Regions from separate parts of the Cytobacillus dafuensis genome, predicted to be linked through region 2. Evidence: riboswitches for the same ligand, from Rfam matches in the RefSeq annotation. Region 2 holds a riboswitch; each other region holds the start of a gene.
The links. Region 2 has a riboswitch for lysine ahead of FSZ17_RS21085 (amino acid permease). Riboswitches for the same ligand answer to the same signal wherever they lie in the genome.
Positions count from the first base shown of each region.

Region 1: linked by a shared signal. The riboswitch ahead of FSZ17_RS17165 (aspartate kinase) and the one ahead of FSZ17_RS21085 (amino acid permease) in region 2 are both predicted to bind lysine.
Region 3: linked by a shared signal. The riboswitch ahead of dapA (4-hydroxy-tetrahydrodipicolinate synthase) and the one ahead of FSZ17_RS21085 (amino acid permease) in region 2 are both predicted to bind lysine.
Region 4: linked by a shared signal. The riboswitch ahead of FSZ17_RS08470 (transporter substrate-binding domain-containing protein) and the one ahead of FSZ17_RS21085 (amino acid permease) in region 2 are both predicted to bind lysine.

Region 1 is NZ_CP042593.1:3,588,139-3,592,854, reverse strand. Features, by position in the region: gene trxA (thioredoxin) at 1-30, shown strand, start outside; gene uvrC (excinuclease ABC subunit UvrC) at 126-1,898, shown strand; lysine riboswitch at 2,012-2,191, shown strand; gene FSZ17_RS17165 (aspartate kinase) at 2,363-3,592, shown strand; gene FSZ17_RS17160 (YslB family protein) at 3,639-4,097, opposite strand; gene FSZ17_RS17155 (succinate dehydrogenase cytochrome b558 subunit) at 4,483-4,716, shown strand, end outside.
Region 2 is NZ_CP042593.1:4,418,022-4,422,737, reverse strand. Features, by position in the region: gene FSZ17_RS21090 (LOG family protein) at 1-345, opposite strand, end outside; gene FSZ17_RS21085 (amino acid permease) at 577-2,046, opposite strand; lysine riboswitch at 2,342-2,521, opposite strand; gene FSZ17_RS21080 (alpha/beta-type small acid-soluble spore protein) at 2,855-3,130, opposite strand; gene FSZ17_RS21075 (CsbA family protein) at 3,523-3,756, shown strand; gene brnQ (branched-chain amino acid transport system II carrier protein) at 3,877-4,716, opposite strand, start outside.
Region 3 is NZ_CP042593.1:4,754,289-4,759,004, forward strand. Features, by position in the region: gene FSZ17_RS22520 (RNA polymerase sigma-70 factor) at 1-767, opposite strand, end outside; gene FSZ17_RS22525 (phytoene desaturase family protein) at 773-2,071, opposite strand; gene FSZ17_RS22530 (VOC family protein) at 2,315-2,707, shown strand; lysine riboswitch at 2,770-2,949, shown strand; gene dapA (4-hydroxy-tetrahydrodipicolinate synthase) at 3,077-3,970, shown strand; gene FSZ17_RS22540 (hypothetical protein) at 4,229-4,716, opposite strand, start outside.
Region 4 is NZ_CP042593.1:1,784,504-1,789,219, reverse strand. Features, by position in the region: gene FSZ17_RS08480 (amino acid ABC transporter ATP-binding protein) at 1-234, opposite strand, end outside; gene FSZ17_RS08475 (amino acid ABC transporter permease) at 253-1,020, opposite strand; gene FSZ17_RS08470 (transporter substrate-binding domain-containing protein) at 1,085-1,933, opposite strand; lysine riboswitch at 2,116-2,297, opposite strand; partial or broken gene FSZ17_RS23680 (hypothetical protein) at 2,455-2,561, opposite strand; gene pdxR (MocR-like pyridoxine biosynthesis transcription factor PdxR) at 2,851-4,308, opposite strand.

The DNA.
Region 1 (4,716 bases), 830 kb from region 2:
CTTGCAGAACTTCTTTCTAAACATGCATAATAAATAAGATTAAATGTAAATTAAACCCCCGGCTTCTCCATTGAAGTCCGGGGGTTTTGCTAAGGAAAGAGCATTTCTAATTTGGAAGTGAAAATATGAATGAAATGATTAAAAACAAACTAATGCTTTTACCTGATCAGCCTGGCTGTTATTTAATGAAGGATCGCCAAGGAACAATTATCTATGTAGGGAAAGCAAAAATATTAAAAAATCGTGTTAGATCGTATTTTACTGGCTCGCATGACGGGAAAACCCAAAGGCTTGTAAATGAGATCGAAGACTTTGAATATATTGTAACATCCTCTAATATGGAAGCATTAATCCTTGAGATGAACTTAATCAAAAAGTATGATCCGAAATATAATGTAATGCTCAAGGATGATAAGACCTATCCGTTTATTAAATTAACTGCTGAGAAACACCCCCGCCTCATTACAACTAGAAAGGTAAAAAAAGATAAGGGGAAATATTTTGGTCCATATCCAAACGTATCAGCTGCTAATGAAACAAAAAAACTCCTGGATAAAATTTATCCATTAAGAAAATGTACAACACTTCCCGATCGTGTTTGCCTTTATTATCATCTAGGACAATGTCTTGCACCATGTGTAAAGGAAGTCGGCGAGCAAGAATATAAGAAAATGACAGATGAAATTACCCGTTTTTTAAATGGCGGCTATAAAGAAATAAAAAAGGATCTCACAGAGAAAATGATAGCTGCAGCTGACGAGCTAGACTTTGAAAGGGCAAAGGAGTTCCGAGACAAAATCGTTCATATTGAGGCCACAATGGAAAAACAAAAAATAACGACGACAGACTTAACTGATCGTGATGTATTTGGTTTCGCAGTGGACAAAGGCTGGATGTGTGTACAGGTATTCTTTATTAGACAAGGAAAGTTAATCGAACGAGATGTTTCGATGTTTCCACTTTATCAAGAGCCTGAAGAAGAAATATTAACTTATCTGGGGCAATTTTATTTAAAAGCAAATCACTTTAAACCGAATGAAATATTGCTTCCTGATTCAGTGAATGCTGAAATGGCTGAAGAGCTCATAGGAGTTAAAGTTTTTAAACCACAGCGTGGACAGAAAAAAGATTTAGTTAAACTTGCATGCAAAAATGCGAAAATTGCCCTTCAAGAAAAATTCTCTCTCATTGAAAGAGACGAGGAAAGAACCATTAAAGCCGTTGAAAATTTAGGTGATCAGCTAGGGATTTATACCCCTCACCGAATCGAGGCTTTCGACAACTCCAATATTCAAGGAACAGATCCGGTTTCTGCAATGGTTGTCTTTATTGATGGGAAGCCAGAGAAGAGAGAGTACCGTAAGTATAAAATAAAATCTGTTCAAGGCCCGGATGATTATGATTCAATGCGGGAGGTTGTTCGCCGAAGATATTCTCGGGTTTTGAAGGAAAATCTTCCTCTGCCAGACTTAATTATCATTGATGGAGGAAAAGGTCATGTAGAAACGGTTAGAGATGTACTGGAAAATGAGCTCGGCCTTGATATACCTATTTCCGGTCTTGTAAAGGATGATAAACATAGAACTTCACAGCTTTTGTATGGAAATCCATTAGAAATTGTACAACTTGGAAGAAATAGCCAAGAGTTTTATTTGCTACAAAGAATTCAAGATGAGGTTCACCGTTTTGCGATTACATTTCATAGACAGCTAAGAGGAAAAAATGCCTTTCAATCTGTGCTTGATGATATCCAAGGAATAGGTGAAAAACGAAAGAAGCAGTTGTTAAAAACCTTTGGATCCATAAAGAAAATGAAAGCTGCATCACTAGAAGAATTAAGAGAAATTGGTCTTCCAGCGAATGTAGCGGAGGATTTAATTAAAAAATTACAGGAATAATATTGTTTGAAAAAAATGAATGTGCTATAATAACTGAAAATTAAATATTACTTTATCACATTAAAGCGAATTCAAAAAGAGAGTTAATTCTTAATTTTTGAAATGTCTCTTATAGTGAAGATAGAGGTGCGAACTTCAATAGTAAATGCTTGGAGAAGAATGGGCTTCAATGAAAAGCTTTGAAAGGGAATGTTTGCCGAAGTGGAGAAAGTCTCATCACTTTCTTTGCTGGTTTTGTATTGAATAAATGCAAGATTGTCAAGACAAATTCGTCTTGGAGAGCTATCACACTGTGAATAATCGTATTTTTTATACGCTTATAATCACAGCAATGGGATAGAATCTCATTGCTTTTTTTTATGCCATTATCCAAAACAAATCAAGGACGTAGGCATATTTTCTAAAGCAATTGTAGTCAAGACGGTCAAAACAAACTACTCGAATTAATAGAAAGAGGGGTAACCGTGGGACTAATTGTATTGAAGTTTGGTGGGACATCTGTTGCGAATGTGGAGAGAATAAGAAATGTAGCTAATAGAATAATTGAAGAAAAGAACAGAGGAAATGATTGTATAGTTGTTGTTTCTGCTATGGGGAAATCAACTGATGAGCTAGTCAGCTTAGCAAAGGAAATTTCCCCCAACCCAAATAAAAGAGAAATGGACATGCTCTTAACTACTGGAGAACAGATAACGATTGCATTATTAGCTATGGCTCTATCTGAACAGGGTTATCCAGCGGTTTCTTTAACAGGTTGGCAAGCAGGAATAAAAACTGAATCAGTTCATGGAAATGCCAGAATTATTGATATTGATACAGAAAGGTTAGAAAGTGAACTAAGCCAAGGCTTGATTGTCATTGTCGCTGGTTTTCAAGGGCTTACGAAGGAAGGGGCAATTTCTACATTAGGACGTGGAGGATCTGATACAACAGCTGTGGCCCTAGCTGCAGTTCTGAGAGCAGATAAATGTGATATTTATACAGATGTAACAGGAGTATTTACAACAGATCCTCGCTATATAACAGATGCTAGGAAGCTTTTAGACGTATCATACGATGAAATGCTGGAGCTTGCACATTTAGGTGCAAGTGTTTTGCATCCAAGAGCGGTTGAGTTTGCAAAAAACTATAATATCCCATTAGAGGTCCGTTCTAGCAGTGAGAGGGAAGCAGGAACGATCATCGAGGAGGAAGTCAATATGGAGCAAAATTTAGTTGTACGTGGAATCGCATTTGAAAGTGAAATAACGAGAGTAACCGTTTTAGGTTTGTCTAATTCCTTGTCATCACTATCTGTTATTTTCTCTGAATTAGCCAAGAATCATATTAATGTCGATATTATTATTCAAAGTACGATAGCTGATCAATCAACAAATCTTTCATTTTCGATTAAAAATGAAGATCTGAATGAGACGCTTCAGGTATTAGAAAATTGTAAACAAAGAATAAACTATCATCAAATTGAATCTGAGCAGGGCCTAGCGAAAGTTTCTATTGTTGGTTCAGGGATGATCTCCAACCCAGGGGTGGCAGCAAAAATGTTTGAAGTACTATCGACAGGCAATATTCCAATTAAAATGGTTAGTACTTCAGAAATAAAGGTTTCAACTGTCATTGAGCAAGAAAAAATGCTTCAGTCTGTTCAGTTGCTGCACAACGCTTTCAATTTATCTGGTATACCTGTAGAATCCTAATTTAAAAAGAAAAAGGCTTTCTACAGAAAGCCTTTTTCCAGTATTTTCATGATCGATTCAGAGTGTCTTTTTTATCCCATTTTACCGTGAAGTGCACTTTTCCCTTTTTTTTGTGGGGTTGTTCATATGCTTCACAAATTACTTCTTTCTGCATTTCTATTTGTTGTGCTATAAACCCAGCTTCCAGCTGAAATGTGCACTGATCATTTTTTTGCAGTCTGTCATTTATTAAGGAACTGAATAGCATAAATTCCATTTCGTTTTTTGATTCTTTTATTATACTAAGGTTTCCCCAGGCGGCCTGTTGAAAAAATTCGATCATTTGGGATATAGATTCCATGGGGTATTGGCGAGCAAGTCTTTTTCCTGCCCAATACAAAATGTCAGGTGCATCATTACCTAATATTTCGTTTAGTAGAACTTCTCGAATAAGTTCATAACCGAATACAGGAATGGTTTCAGATTTTTTTTCGTCATGTCTTAATTCTGCAGCTGTTTCACTCAAGCTAGATTCCTCTCTTTCTATTATTCTTCTATTATATACAATGTGGAACTAATTTAGACATGTAAACTTGAAAAAAGGCTATTTTTGTGACTAGAAAAAAATACTATTTCGAAATAAATAGAGATTTGTATTAATTATAGAAAAAACAAGGTCATCCATGCCATTTTTATAATATCAATATATTTCAAAAATTTTTTCATTTGAACAATTTATGTAATCGTTTCCTTGACGCTCTAAGATGTTGAGAGTAAAATGGACATGTCACATAATTGTAAGAAAATGATATGCCATTTTCGAGTTGATGTTTAAGGAAAAACACGACTTTTATACATAATGTTTAAAAGTGAAACCTTGAGCATCTTGTAAAAATTTAGGGGGGTAAATCATGGCGGGTAATCGAGAATTTTTTTATCGCAGATTGCATTCATTACTTGGTGTAATACCTGTAGGTTTGTTTATAGTACAGCACCTTGTAATCAATCATTTTGCAACAGGGGGAGAGGAGTCGTTTAATAAGGCTGCAGGTTTTATGGAAAATCTGCCATTCAGAACTTTCTTGGAAGTTTTTATTATATTCTTGCCTTTATTATTTCATGCCATCTATGGACTTTATATTGCC
Region 2 (4,716 bases):
AAAGAACTCTTCTAAAGTTCCTGGTCCACCTGGCAAAGCTATAAATCCATCTGCCAAATCTGCCATTTTCGCTTTCCTCTCGTGCATGGAATCCACAACAATTAGCTCTGTTAAGTTCTTGTGGGATATTTCTCTTTCATCTAGGAAACGGGGCATTACCCCAATGACTTGTCCGCCTTCTTCCAAAACGGAATCTGCAACTGCGCCCATAATTCCTACACTTGCCCCGCCATATACAAGCGCAATGTTCCGTTTAGCAAGCTCTCTACCCATTTTTTTCGCAGCCTCTATATAGACATTAGATGCTCCGTTGCTTGAACCACAAAATACAGCTAGCTTTTTCATTGTTGATCACATCCTATTAAGTTATCTTTCTTTTATATCATACAGAACATTGCAAAATTGTTAAACTAAATGTTTTGTATGTTAAACTTCACTGTTGATTCTGCTCCAATCAACAACAAAATAGTATGATTAACAATAAGCTTTAATACAACCAATATAAAAAGCATTGGATTTAACAATTTCCAATGCTTTTTATCATATAGCGAAACGGGATAATGGAATAGAATGATACTATTCTTTCCCTAAATCACATTCTTCTAATGGAATTAACTTTGTTTTGTACTTTATTTTATAGACAAGCCAAACGATTAAGAACAGAGGTAAACCAATATAGGAAACGAATACGCCATTCCAATCAATGGTACCGCCAATGAAAGCGGGAATGTTTTGGCCTAAAATGATGAAAGTACATAGAATCAATGCTAATAATGGACCGATTGGAAACCATTTTGCTCGGTAAGGAAGTGCGTTTAAATCTCCACCTTGGACAACGTACGCTCTACGGAATCGGTAATGGCTTATAGCGATTCCTAACCATGTGACAAAGCCAGCCATACCAGAAGCATTTAGAAGCCAAATATATACGACGCCATCTCCGAAAAAAGTAGTTAAGAATGCAAGGGAGCCAACTAAAGTTGTAACGAGTAAAGCATTAACTGGCACACCTCTTCGATCTAATTTCCCTAAGAATTTCGGTGCTTTTCCATCGCGAGCTAAATCCCAAAGCATACGAGTAGCTGCGTACATACCAGAGTTGCCGGCAGATAATACGGCTGTTAAGATGATTGCATTCATGACAGATGCTGCAAAAGCAAATCCTGCTCGTTCAAATACAAGTGTAAACGGGCTTACGGAAATATCGCTGCTTAATAAGCGTTCATCTGTATAGGGAAGAATCATTCCGATGACGAAAATCGCTAAAATGTAAAATAGCAGGATTCGCCAAAATACGGAGTTGATCGCTTTTGGGATGGTCTTTTCCGGATTTTCACTTTCTCCGGCAGCTACTCCAAGCAATTCAGTCCCTTGGAATGAAAAGCCTGCAGCCATAAAAACACCAAGGATCGCAAAGAACCCGCCGTTAAATGGTGCATCCCCAATGGTGAAGTTTGAAAATCCAATTGCTTCTCCACCCATAATTCCAAAAATCATCAAGGTACCCGTAATGATGAAGATGATGACTGTCACTACTTTAATAAGTGAAAACCAGTATTCGGCTTCTCCAAATCCTCTGACAGACAAGTAATTCAATCCGAACATAATGACAAGAGCAATTCCGCTCCAGATAAACGAAGGGCTATCAGGAAACCAAAACTTCATAATTAATACAACTGCAGCAAGTTCGGCGGCAATCGTAATCGCCCAGTTATACCAGTAATTCCAGCCGATAGCAAAACCAAATGCCGGATCAACGAATTTTGTTGCATACACTTTGAATGAACCCGCTACAGGCATATAGGCTGCCATCTCAGCAAGACTTGTCATTAAGAAGTAAACCATAATCCCGATTGCAGCATAAGCAAGTAAGGCTCCGCCAGGTCCGGCAGTAGCAATAGCTCCACCGCTTGCCAAGAATATGCCTGTACCAATGGATCCCCCGAGAGAAATCATGGTAAGATGGCGTGCTTTAAGCGATCTTTTTAATTGAGTTGAATCAGTTGATGCTGTTGTGCTTGTCAATGTTGTACACTCCTTTTTAATTGGAGGGTTAAATGGCTATAAGAAAAGCGCAAGCGCCTTGCTCACCCCCGACAAGCATAAGACAGGCCGATGAGAAGGTTGTTCTTTAACCTTCTTGGCGGACTGGCTTATGACCTCGAGGTCGACAAAAACGCGACGTCCTGTCGCATTGTCGACACTAGTACGTCCTGTACGTCAGGGGTAGGCGCTGGAGCTAGACATTTCTCTAACTAGAGAAAATTTATACCTTTTCTTAAAACAAAAAAACAGCAGTCGAAAAAGATCGACGGCTGTTTGAATAAGTCCGTTTAATCCTTCCGAAGATAGTTCTCCACGTAAAAATTACGTGACAGTGATGTTCCTATTCGAAAACATCCCCAGCATGGACATTCAATGAAAAATCCAAACTTCGGCAGCTTATCCTTTTAAACAGAGTCAACGATGTCATTGAATCTCGTCTGTTCTACTTTTATAAGCAGCAGCCTCTATCCCATCGGCGAATGGGAATATTGAATTATATCGGAAGTATAATCAATTATTTGTTATTTGGCAATGGTTAAAGATTTCCAATCTCTTATTACACATTAAGAAAGAATAAATTGCCCGCGGAGAAGATGACCCGACGCAGTTTACAATTTTAGGAATTAAGTACGACGGACAGGACAAGGAGGGCTTCGATAGCATTCACATCGCACGAAGGAAAAGCGATAGCTTTTACGAGGATGTCCAAGTCGGGCGAATGCCACAGGACGTGGCAAGTATGAGCGCGATAAGTGCAACTACGCCTCTGTCTTCGCCTTTCCAAGGCTTGCCAATCGGCGAGTTTTCTTTATTTGTTCTTCATTCGTTCCTGTGCCATGCGGACAAGCTCTTTAACCATACTGCCTCCAATTTTGCCGCCGACTTTTCCAGCCTCCTTGGAGGTTAATCTTCCGTTATAGCCTTTTTGAAGGGGGACGCCGACTTCATTCGCTACCTCAAATTTCACATTGTCTGGGTTTTCTTTGTCTATATGATATCCTTCATTAGCCATGACTTGATTTTTAAATTGATCTAGGGCACCTCTCGAATCAGGAACAAGTGGACGGCGTTTTCTTCTTGCCATATTTTTTTAGCCTCCATGAAAATGATATATAGAATTAGTGTGTGAAGAATTAAAAATTTTATCCCGCATTAACGGGCAGTAAGACCCCCACCTCAAGATTGAGAGAGAAGCGAGGAAGATAGGTGGGGGACAACTGCCCGTAAAAGCCCGTAAAATGAACACAGACTAAAAGCGCCACATCGTGTGGCAACGTCTGCGTGACCCCACTTCCTGTGTGCCGCAACTAACCATCAGTGGGGGATCAAAAAACCCCCACTGATGGAAGTTTCACTTTATCCAAGTGGTAATGTGTTAGAAAATACTTGTGCAAGCCATTGTTTACGGATATTCTAGTGTTATGCATTATGGGAAGCAAAATACATGCTAATTTATGAAAAAAGAAGGTGTAATCATTGTTATTAAAATTCTTATCAGCCTTGCTGCTTCCGGGTTTGTTAGTCGTATTTTTTACGAGAGTAGCATATAATCAGGTGATTGGACTTGTTTTGACGGTAGCATTAATTGCAGCTTCTGTTTATAAAGGCTACACAGATTCAATATGGCTCATAGTTGTAGATGCATTTTCATTAACCGTTGGTTTCTGGTATTCGAATCGGATGAAGCAGAATGCCAGACAAAAATCTTAATAAAACCAGATAATTGACTGTCAAAAGGAAAAGAATAGTCCTCAAACGAGGAGAAATAAAAAAGGCGTTTCTTCATGCTAAAGAAGAAACGCCTTTTCATATTTAATTTGGAGTATCATATTAATTTAATTTTTCATTAACCTGTGAAGCCTGAAAGCTTCCTTTCTTAACCGAGCTAAATACATAGCCAATCAATCCGCCGACAATTGCTGGAACGAGCCAGCCAACTCCCACTGAATATAAAGGAAGGATGTTCGTAAATAATTCATTGATTGCCTGAATTTGAATGCCAGCTGCATTTAATCCGTCGAAAATGCTGACAACTGCAGTGAATAGAATACTTCCTTTATAAACACCTGATTTTCCCTTGAAAAGAGGGTGCAGGAAGGTTAAGACTAATAAACAAATAGCTAATGGGTATAATGCTACTAAAACTGGAACCGAAAATGCAATTAATTTTGATAAACCAGCATTTGCAATGACTGTGCTAAATACAGAGAAGATGACAGCCCACTTAGTATAAGAAATGCTTGGTACTATTTTATTGAAATAAGACGCACATGAAGTGATAAGACCGATACTTGTCGTTAAGCAAGCTGCGATAACGATGACAGAAAGTATGACTTTGCCGAAAGATCCGAAATAATGACTAGATACAGCAGCAAGCACTGCGCCGCCATTTTCCAATTGTCCAATTCCCTCAACACTCGTTGCGCCCATATAAGCAAGTGATGTATAAATAATAGCTAGAAGTCCTGCTGCAATGAAACCTACCTTCATAGTAGAAGTCATGATTTGCTTCTTCGTCGCTGCGCCATTTTCCTTCATCGTATTGATAATAATGATGCCAAACACAAAGGCAGCTAGAACATCCATCGTCAAGTAACCCTCTTTGAAGCCTTTAAAAAATGCATTTGACATATAAGCTTCAGTAGGTGCTTGAATTTCTCCAATTGGGTT
Region 3 (4,716 bases), 340 kb from region 2:
TAGCCATTAATTGATACGACAACGCCTGGATATCCATTTACAACTTCGAATTCCATTCTTGAGTTTTCAGGTAGCTTTTTCATAATGCTTGTAAACAAAAAGACAATTCGCTCTGATGTATAGATTGGATTTAGCGCAGCTTTTACTTTGCCACCTCCGTCAGAAATAAATACAGAATCTGTCTTCATTAACTCCAACATTTTATGAATATTCCCTTTTTGTAGCGCCATCGTAAATTGTTCTACGCTGCTTCTCATCGATTGGAAATCCAATGTAGAAGCTTTCGGGCGGTTCTCCATGCTTTTTTTGGCTCTGTGAAAAATCTGCCTGCAATTGGTAGATGATTTTTCAATAATAACTGCAATTTCTTCATAGCTATACTGAAAAACTTCTCGTAATAGGAAGACAGCTCGTTCATCTTCAGATAACTGCTGCAAAAGCAAGAGATAAGCGGTCGAGATAGATTCCTTCATCAAATAAGTATGAAAAGGGTCATTTTCTGCATCTACCAATGGTTCTGGCAGCCACTCTCCAACATAAACCTCGCACTTACTAGCAACTGATCGCAATTTGTCTATAGAGCTATTCATCACGATCTTACATAAATACGCTTTCTTGTTTTCAATGACTTTTTCGCTGCTAACACGGTTATACGTTAGGAACGCCTCTTGTACAAGATCTTCTGCATCCGCAACACTTCCCGTCATTCGGTAGGCGATCGAAAATAACAAAGGTTTATACGTCTGATACAATTTTTCAGTCTCCAAAACGATTAACCTTCCTTTGCTAAAATCATTTCGTTTGCTTTTAAAATTTCTCGCGCTGCACGCTTCCCACTCGCAACTGCAGCATCAGCTAATACTTCTTCATGTCCTGCCCAATCTCCTGCTATAAAGATTCCTTTCATTTCTGGTATGCTTGGACCCGGATTTTCTTTTCGTTTTACATGTGGAAAATCATGCGATACCGTTAGTTTCGGTAAAAATTGTTGCACTACGACTTCTTTTCGCCATCCGGGATGAAGCAAATCCATTACTGATTCTAATTGTTGCTTATCTGCGTTTACGTTAATTTCTTCCATTGGATTATGGTATTTTGCTAAACTTACAACCAATGTTCCGTCCTCACTTAACTTTGCAGCCCTTGATTGGTTTGTGAAAAACAAAGCTTGGTCGAGTCCTATCGCAAATTGATGTTGTGGGTTAGGTAACTTTTTAATCCCTATATCTAAACAGCATGCCGTAACAGGAATTGCTTGTTTATTCCATAGACGTAACGAAGTATGTTCTGCACCATTGATCATATTCATTGTCTCTTTTGGAGGGGCTGCAACGATACAATCAGGAACGTGAATGACCGTACCATCTGAGCATTGTATGATTTGATATTGCTCATGATGATCAATATTTGTTACATTTTTGTTCGTTAATATTTCAGCCCCCCACGCTTCTGCCTGCTTCTTAAGTTTTTGGACAATCGTTTCCCAACCTCCATCAACATATAAGACACCCGCATTTAATGAGCGCTTCACCTGCTTCAATACTGGCTTTGCAAGCTGTAAAGTCGAGGCATTCGTATAGGAAGTCAAACGACAAATCGAATAAAATATATGCCTCACCATCGGATCGGATATTTCAGAATCTGCCCACTCCTTAAGGCTAACTTCCGGAATGGAATAAATATTTAATTTCATAATCTTTAACATTAATTTGCCGAACATAAATTTAGCTTTCCACGATATAAGTGTTGATGACATGATCGATGAAAAATCTGTTGGAATGACATGAACGGCATGATTTAAAATGCCGTGAATATGAATAGCTTTCGTAGCATTCCCACCTGGAAGAGATATTCCAAGTTCAGTTAAAATGTTTGTAGCATCCCCTGACATATACAATCCATGCGGTCCCAAGTTCATAAGAACCCCATTTTTATCATTTGTCATCGCCCTTCCACCTAGATGATTCGATTTTTCCAAAACAACGACCTTTTTTCCTTCCCTCACCAATATATTAGCTGCTGTCAACCCAGCCAATCCTCCACCCACGACTGCAACATCATATTTAAACATAAAAAATCCCTCCTACATTTATTCTGTAATCAAAACGAATGAGGAAAGGATTTTGTGACAGCCAATAAAAAAAACTTTGTATTAATATTTCATAGTGAAAAGATAATATAAAGAGCGAAAAAGTTATTTCTTTTTCTTATTACTACTAAAAAAAAAACAAAACTACTAATCTTTATCGTATTATTTTCCCTGTTTATGTATAATCTACCTATCAGAAAATTTAGTATTTTAGGAGAGATGACAATGGGAACGAACACCATTCAAAAGGTTAGACAAATTGGAGTACCTGTTAAAGATTTAGAAAAAGCCATTGGTTTTTATAAAAATCAGCTTGGGCTCCCGCTTCTTTTCAATACAGACAGTATGGCATTTTTTGAGTGCAATGGGCTTAGATTGCTTCTTAGCCTGCCCGAAAAAGAGGAATTTGCTCACTCAAGCTCTGTTATTTATTTTCAAGTTGAAAATATTAAAAAAGCTTATGAGGATCTTATCGACAAGGGAGTTAGCTTTATCGATGAACCTCATGTTGTTGCCAAAATAGGTGATACAGAAACGTGGATGACCTTCTTTAAGGACTCAGAAGACAATACCCACGCTCTCTTAAGTGAAGTGCAAATACAGGATTTCCCCTTGTAATCAAATGAATTTTCAGTTATATTGTATACAATTAAATACTTTCTTATTTCAAGATCATTTGAAGTGAGGATAGAGGCGCAAAAACCATCAGTACATAATCGGAGGATAATGAGGTCCTAGGATGATTATGGAAAGGGGAATTTGCCGAAGCTTTTTTAGAATCTCATGTTCTTAAAGCTGGGTCTGTGTTGAATAAATACAGGACTGTCATATAGGGAACTATATGGAGGGCTATCGCACAGGAAACGATTATTGTTATTTTATTGTTTCTACTGCAGCAGCGAGTCCCTCGTTGCTGCTTTTTTGCGTTCCATTTCGAGCAGCCCTATCACCTCTAATTTTAAAAAAAATTAAAAAGGGTGTGAAGTAATGAATTTTGGCCAAGTTTTAACAGCCATGGTTACCCCATTCGATCAAAATGGGGAGATTGATTTTCAAGCTACTCGAATTTTAGTGAATTATTTAATTGAAAATGGTTCAGATGGATTGGTTGTGGCAGGGACGACAGGGGAATCTCCAACCCTAACGGTGGAAGAGAAAGTTGAATTATCTAAATTTGTTGTCAAAGCAGTAGACGGCAGAGTCCCAGTTATTGCAGGAACAGGGTCAAATAATACAAGAGCTTCAATCAGCTTAACAAGACAGGCAGAGGAAGCTGGTGTTGATGGAATTATGCTCGTAGCTCCATATTATAACAAGCCTTCTCAAGAGGGATTATTCCAGCACTTTAAAGCGATATCCGAATCAACAGCATTACCTATCATGCTTTACAATATTCCAGGCCGAAGCGTAGTGAACATATCAGTAGAGACAATTGTTAGACTATCAAAGATTGAAAATATTGTAGCTGTAAAGGAAGCAAGCGGCGACTTAGATGCTATGGCAAAAATCATTAGCGATACAGCAGATGACTTTACGCTATACAGTGGTGATGACGGGTTAACATTACCAGTTCTAGCAATTGGCGGAGCAGGAATTGTTTCTGTTGCTTCACACATTATCGGAAACGAAATGCAAGACATGATCAATCTGTTTAAAAACGGTGATGTCGAGGGTGCAGCTTCAGCCCATCGCAGCCTTCTCCCGATTATGAAAGCATTATTTGCAGCCCCTAGCCCATCACCGGTAAAAGCAGCTTTAAATATGAGGGGAATATATGCTGGTGGTGTTCGATTGCCATTAGTTGCATTAAACAATGAAGAAAAAAGTGCACTTGAAGAAGCACTCCAGCCGATTCTAATTAGCGACCAAAAATCTTGTTAATATATTCTAAAAAATTTAAAGCCGGAGAGCTTAACCTATTCTCTCCGGCTTTTTAATATACCCTATCATGTGTTCAATTCTTGAAAGAAATATTCTTTTATCGCAGATTAACGGGCAGTAAGACCCCCACTTCAATGATTCGAGTAAAACAATGAAGAGTAAGTGGGGGATCAAACTGCCCGTAAAGGCCCGATTGATTCAACTAACCATCAGTGTGGGATGCAGAAAAACCCCCACTGATGGAAGTTTCACTTTATTCTACTTATTCATTTTAGCAAGAAAATCACCCAGCAGGTCATCTAAATCATGTTCTGTTTCGTCATTTTCTTCATCTGCAATAGGATGCTGAGCATGTTTTGCGCTATCCCAATCAAATGTATCTAAATCATCATTCACTATGTCTAAATCCGGGTCTGAGGCTGTCTCCTCAATAAATTTTGATTGGCTGCCAACATAGGAAGCTGCAACTTCGTGATCTTTTATTGCTGTTTCTTCTTGGAGATACAATGCTTCATTTATATCTAAAGAGTTACTATTTAATGAAGCTAGTAATGAAACAGATCGAATGGGGTCAGTTAACAGCTGATAAATAATATTTCCGAGCAATGCCTCTGAATGTTCATGCTTTAACCAATCTCGCTGGGATTTATTTAATCTATGTGGGAGGGGAATTGTGATTGTCTCCCTTTCCCTTGAATAAGATTTCCCGACTCCTTGTAGGACAAAATCAGCAATTTTACTTGAGA
Region 4 (4,716 bases), 2.3 Mb from region 2:
GTACGCGGAGATGTCATGCTTATTATCCAAAATATTTTCTCCGTTATAAATGATTTGGCCGCCGCTCGGTTTTTCTAATAAATTTACACATCGCAGAAGAGTTGATTTCCCTGACCCTGAAGAGCCGATGATACAGACAACCTCGCCCTTATTTACCGAAAAATTAATGTCCTTCAACACTTCATGCGTACCAAAAGCTTTATTTAAATGTTGAATTTCAATAACTACTTCCATTCTTTTGCCCTCCTTCGCCTAATGATTATTCTTTTTTCGCAGCAAGTCCTCCGGTGTCTCTACTTGCATTTGATTGGCATACATCGTGTAATTCTCCGGTCCATCTATTCTCTTTTCGATGTAACGCAGAATTCTTGTTACCGTAAAGGTCATTATAAAGTAAAGAATACATGCTACGAAAAATGATTCGAAATATCTGAAGTTGTTACCTGCGATTGATTTTGTTTGGAAAAATAATTCAGAGACCGAAATGACATTAAGCACTGAAGTATCCTTTATATTGATAACGAATTCATTGCCTGTTGCTGGTAAAATATTTCGGATGGCTTGTGGCAAGACAACATTCTTCATCGTTTGAAAATGGTTCATCCCTATTGCTTGTGCTGCTTCATATTGTCCTTTATCAATAGAAAGAATACCACCTCGGATGATTTCTGACATATATGCCCCTGTATTAATTGATACGATTAGGAATGCAGCGTTTAATCGATCCATATCAAAACCGAAAGCTAAAGCAGACCCATAATAAATAACCATTGCTTGGACAATCATAGGAGTTCCACGGAATATTTCGATATAAATAGAAAGTATTGCATTAATCACTTTAAGAAAGATTCTCTTTGCCCCACTATCTGGTGTAGGAATGGTTCGGATTACGCCAATTAATAAACCGATGATAAAGCCTAATATCGTACCAACCATTGCAATTAAAAGCGTTACACCAGCACCACGAAGGAACATTGGCCAATTATTTGTAATGATTTCAACTACCCACTCAAAACTCATAGTTCTCCCCCTTTAAGAAAAGCGAAACCGACTGCATGAAGATGCACCCGGTTTCACATAATCATTAATTGGCTGCTGGTTGATTTTTAATAGCAGCATCCATAATGCTTGTACGTTCATCCTCAGAGATGCCTGCCAAGATTTTATTGATTTCTTCCGTTAAGTCACTGCCCTTTGCAACACCTACTGCAATTGCAGTATCATCATCTGATGTTTTAAAGCCATCTTTAAATTCAATCATCTTAAAGTTTTCGTTAGCAGATTCAGCACTTACTCCTTCTGGACGTTCAGATACATATCCATCAATAACTCCTGATTCAAGCGCAACCCTCATTGCTGGGAAGTTATCCATAGCAGGCTGTTTGTTCACACCGTCAATTTGATCGATGACTGAATAGTGGAAAGTATTTAATTGAGCAGACACTTTTGCACCATTAAAATCTTGGATAGATGTAGCTCCATCATATTTTCCGCCTTTTTTAACAACCATAACTAAATTCGATTTATAGTAGACGTCTGAAAAGTCAATCGTCTTTTTACGTTCAGCTGTTGGCGACATTCCTGCAATAATAGCGTCAATTTTTCCAGAAGTCAGAGCCGGGACTAGGCCATCCCACTCAGTCTTCACGATCACTAATTCTTTTCCTAAACCGTCAGCGATTTTTTTTGCGATTTCTACATCGTATCCACCTGCATATTCTGCACTTCCGTCAATTTTTACGCCGCCATTTGCTTCATCCATTTGTGTCCAGTTGAATGGAGCATATCCAGCTTCAAGCCCCACTTTAAATGTTCCATTTTCAGACTCTCCTGCACCACCTGTTTTTTCAGAATCCTTGCTTGTACCACATCCTGCCAAAAGTAAAATCATAGATAAAGACATTACTATTAAAAATGATAATTTTCTCCTCATGAAGCTTCTCCCCTTTTGTTATGATAGTTTAATATATTTCTATAATCGGAAAGGTATGCATGCCACCCAATTATAAAAGTCCCATTATTCAATTTATTCGGGAAATTTACATAATAAAAAGAGACCTGAGGTAAACTCAGGTCTCGTATTATACATTTGCCCTTAAGTCCTCTTCTTTCCCTAAATGAGATAGCACAACTCAATAAACCGGGATGTTTATTGAGACAGTCCTGCAGTTCTTAACTGCAGACCCAGCAAGCAATACAGAGAATATTACAAGCTTCGGCGACATTTCCTTCTCAATAGCATCATAGCTTCTCAAGCTCCGCTAAAGACTGTTAAATATCGCGCCTCTACCTCACTAGTAAAAAGTGAGGTCTTATTAAATTGTTACATGTAGTCTACAATAATCGATATAATCTGTCAACATTCTATAAGGAAAAAGTCACAGAAAATCATTATTTTAATATTATATTAATTTAATGTTCTTTTATCACGCGAATTGTTTTTAATTCAGTATCTCATGCACCTTGAACTGGAAGACCGGCTTCAATATTTGTTCTTGTATACATTACGAAATTATTACACCAGGGATAAAGATCGGAATCCCAGGAGGATAAACCATAACACTTTTAAAATATAGGCTATGTTAAACTTCCCTGTTGATTTCCGCTGCAGTCACTTAGCGATCGCGGGCGGTCCGGAAGCCTGCTCGTAGCTATCTCTACTGCTGGGTCACCCTTTGACTCGCTTCTCCCGCAGGACATTGAATAAGCTTCCTAGAATGATCACCGCACGAAGGAAATGCGTTAGCATTTTCGAGGAACTCGCGCCTGCAGCAAGAATCAACAACAAAAATAGCATTATCAACACTGAGCTTTAACAAAGCTAAAATATAAAAAAGGATCATGAAATTTTCATGATCCTCCGATTAAATAATTATTATTTACTGCATTAAGTGCTTCGGTAAACCTCTTTATTCCTTCATTTATAGATTCTTCATTTTCCCTTGCAAAGGTAAAGCGGACGAATCCCTTTTTGGATCCCATTGTAGTTCCGGGTACATAGATAACCCCTCTTTTGATTGACTCTTCCAGCAATTGTACTTCATTAAAATCTTTATTCAACTTGCACCAAATATGGATTCCACCCTGCGGTATATAAAAGTCAACTTGATCCTTTAAATAAAATCTAAGGCTCTTGACAATTTGATCCCTTCGCTTCTCTAACTGTTTGACTAATTTCTTGATATGAAAATGAAATTCTTCCGATTCCAAAAAATCATTAGAAATCCATTGAGTAAAGCTAGCATGCCCGAAATCTATTTGCTGTTTCGCATCGGATAATCTTTCAATAACTGGTCTTGGTCCAATTATCCAACCAATTCGCAGCCCTGAAGCAACGATTTTCGATAAAGAGCTAATATATAAAACATTTCCGTTGAGATCCATTGATTTTAGAGTTGAGATCTCTTCTCCTGAAAAGGACGTTAAACTATATGGATCATCTTCAACAACAGGAATCCCATATTCAGAAGATATTTCCAAAACTGTTTTCCGCCGATTTTTGTGAAGTAAAGCTCCTGTTGGATTTTGAAAAATCGGATTTAAAAATATCATCCGAATTCGATGTTTTTTATGTAATGACACCAAATCATTAGGGTTTATTCCATCTTTATCTACTGGTAAATAATATATTTTGAGCCCTGCCGATTTAAATATAGGGAGATTATAATGGTAGGATGGCTCTTCAATAGCAATTGCATCTCCCGGTTTTAACAGACATTGAACGACTAAATGTAAGGCTTGTTGGGCTCCCGATGTAATAAGTATTGATGAAGGATTTGTATCAATTCTTCGAAATTGTTTAACGTGTTTTGTAATGGTCTCTCTTAATACTACATTTCCTTGTGGATGGTCATATCCTAAGCTTCCAATAAAAGACCTAGTAGAAGTAATCTTTCTTAAGGAATCCAATGGAAAAAGATCCTCCGATAATTCCCCGCTTGCTAAATCAATCAGTTTATGCTCTACCATTTCTTTGCGAATTTTTTGTGTAACAGGTAAATTGGGCAAAAAGGATCCAGCCTTAATATACCTGTTCCAGCTCGGTATACGTTTCCTCGTAATTCCCCATATATCTTTGCTAATGGTCGTACCGCTTCCTCTAGTTCTTTGTACGAGCCCATTGGATTCCAACTCGTCATACGCGGCAACAACTGTGCTTCTATTGATGTTAAGCTCTTTAGCTAAGTATCTTTCAGAAGGTAATGGTTTATCAGGTGGAAAAGTACCATCTGCTATGCCATTTTCGATATATTCTGCAAGCTGTTTATATATAGCTTTTTTCGCTTTTCGATCTGGTTTCCAGTCCATTTACTACATTCCTCACTACTTTGTTTAGCCCTAATACTAATTATTGTATTCATATTTCTTTATTTATTCAAACTTAGGAAAGTTCATTTTTCCAATATTACCTATTGCACTATTACTTCTCTAGGTTAAATGACAGTATCGGTGTTAAGCAAAAAAAGTAATATATACTCCAAGAGCAATTATTGCAAGGATGATAATTACACCATAAATTAAAGATAAATTAATATTATTTCTTCTTGTTGAGCTGCTATAATTTTCGTCGCCATTACGAGTGACTAATAGAGTTAAGACAATTGATATGAATAAGATACAGAAAACCAAAGCAAACATAATCTTCATGTTACACCTCTTAAGACATTTTAGATTCTAACTAAAATTATACTAGGATAAAAAAATATCAATAAAAAA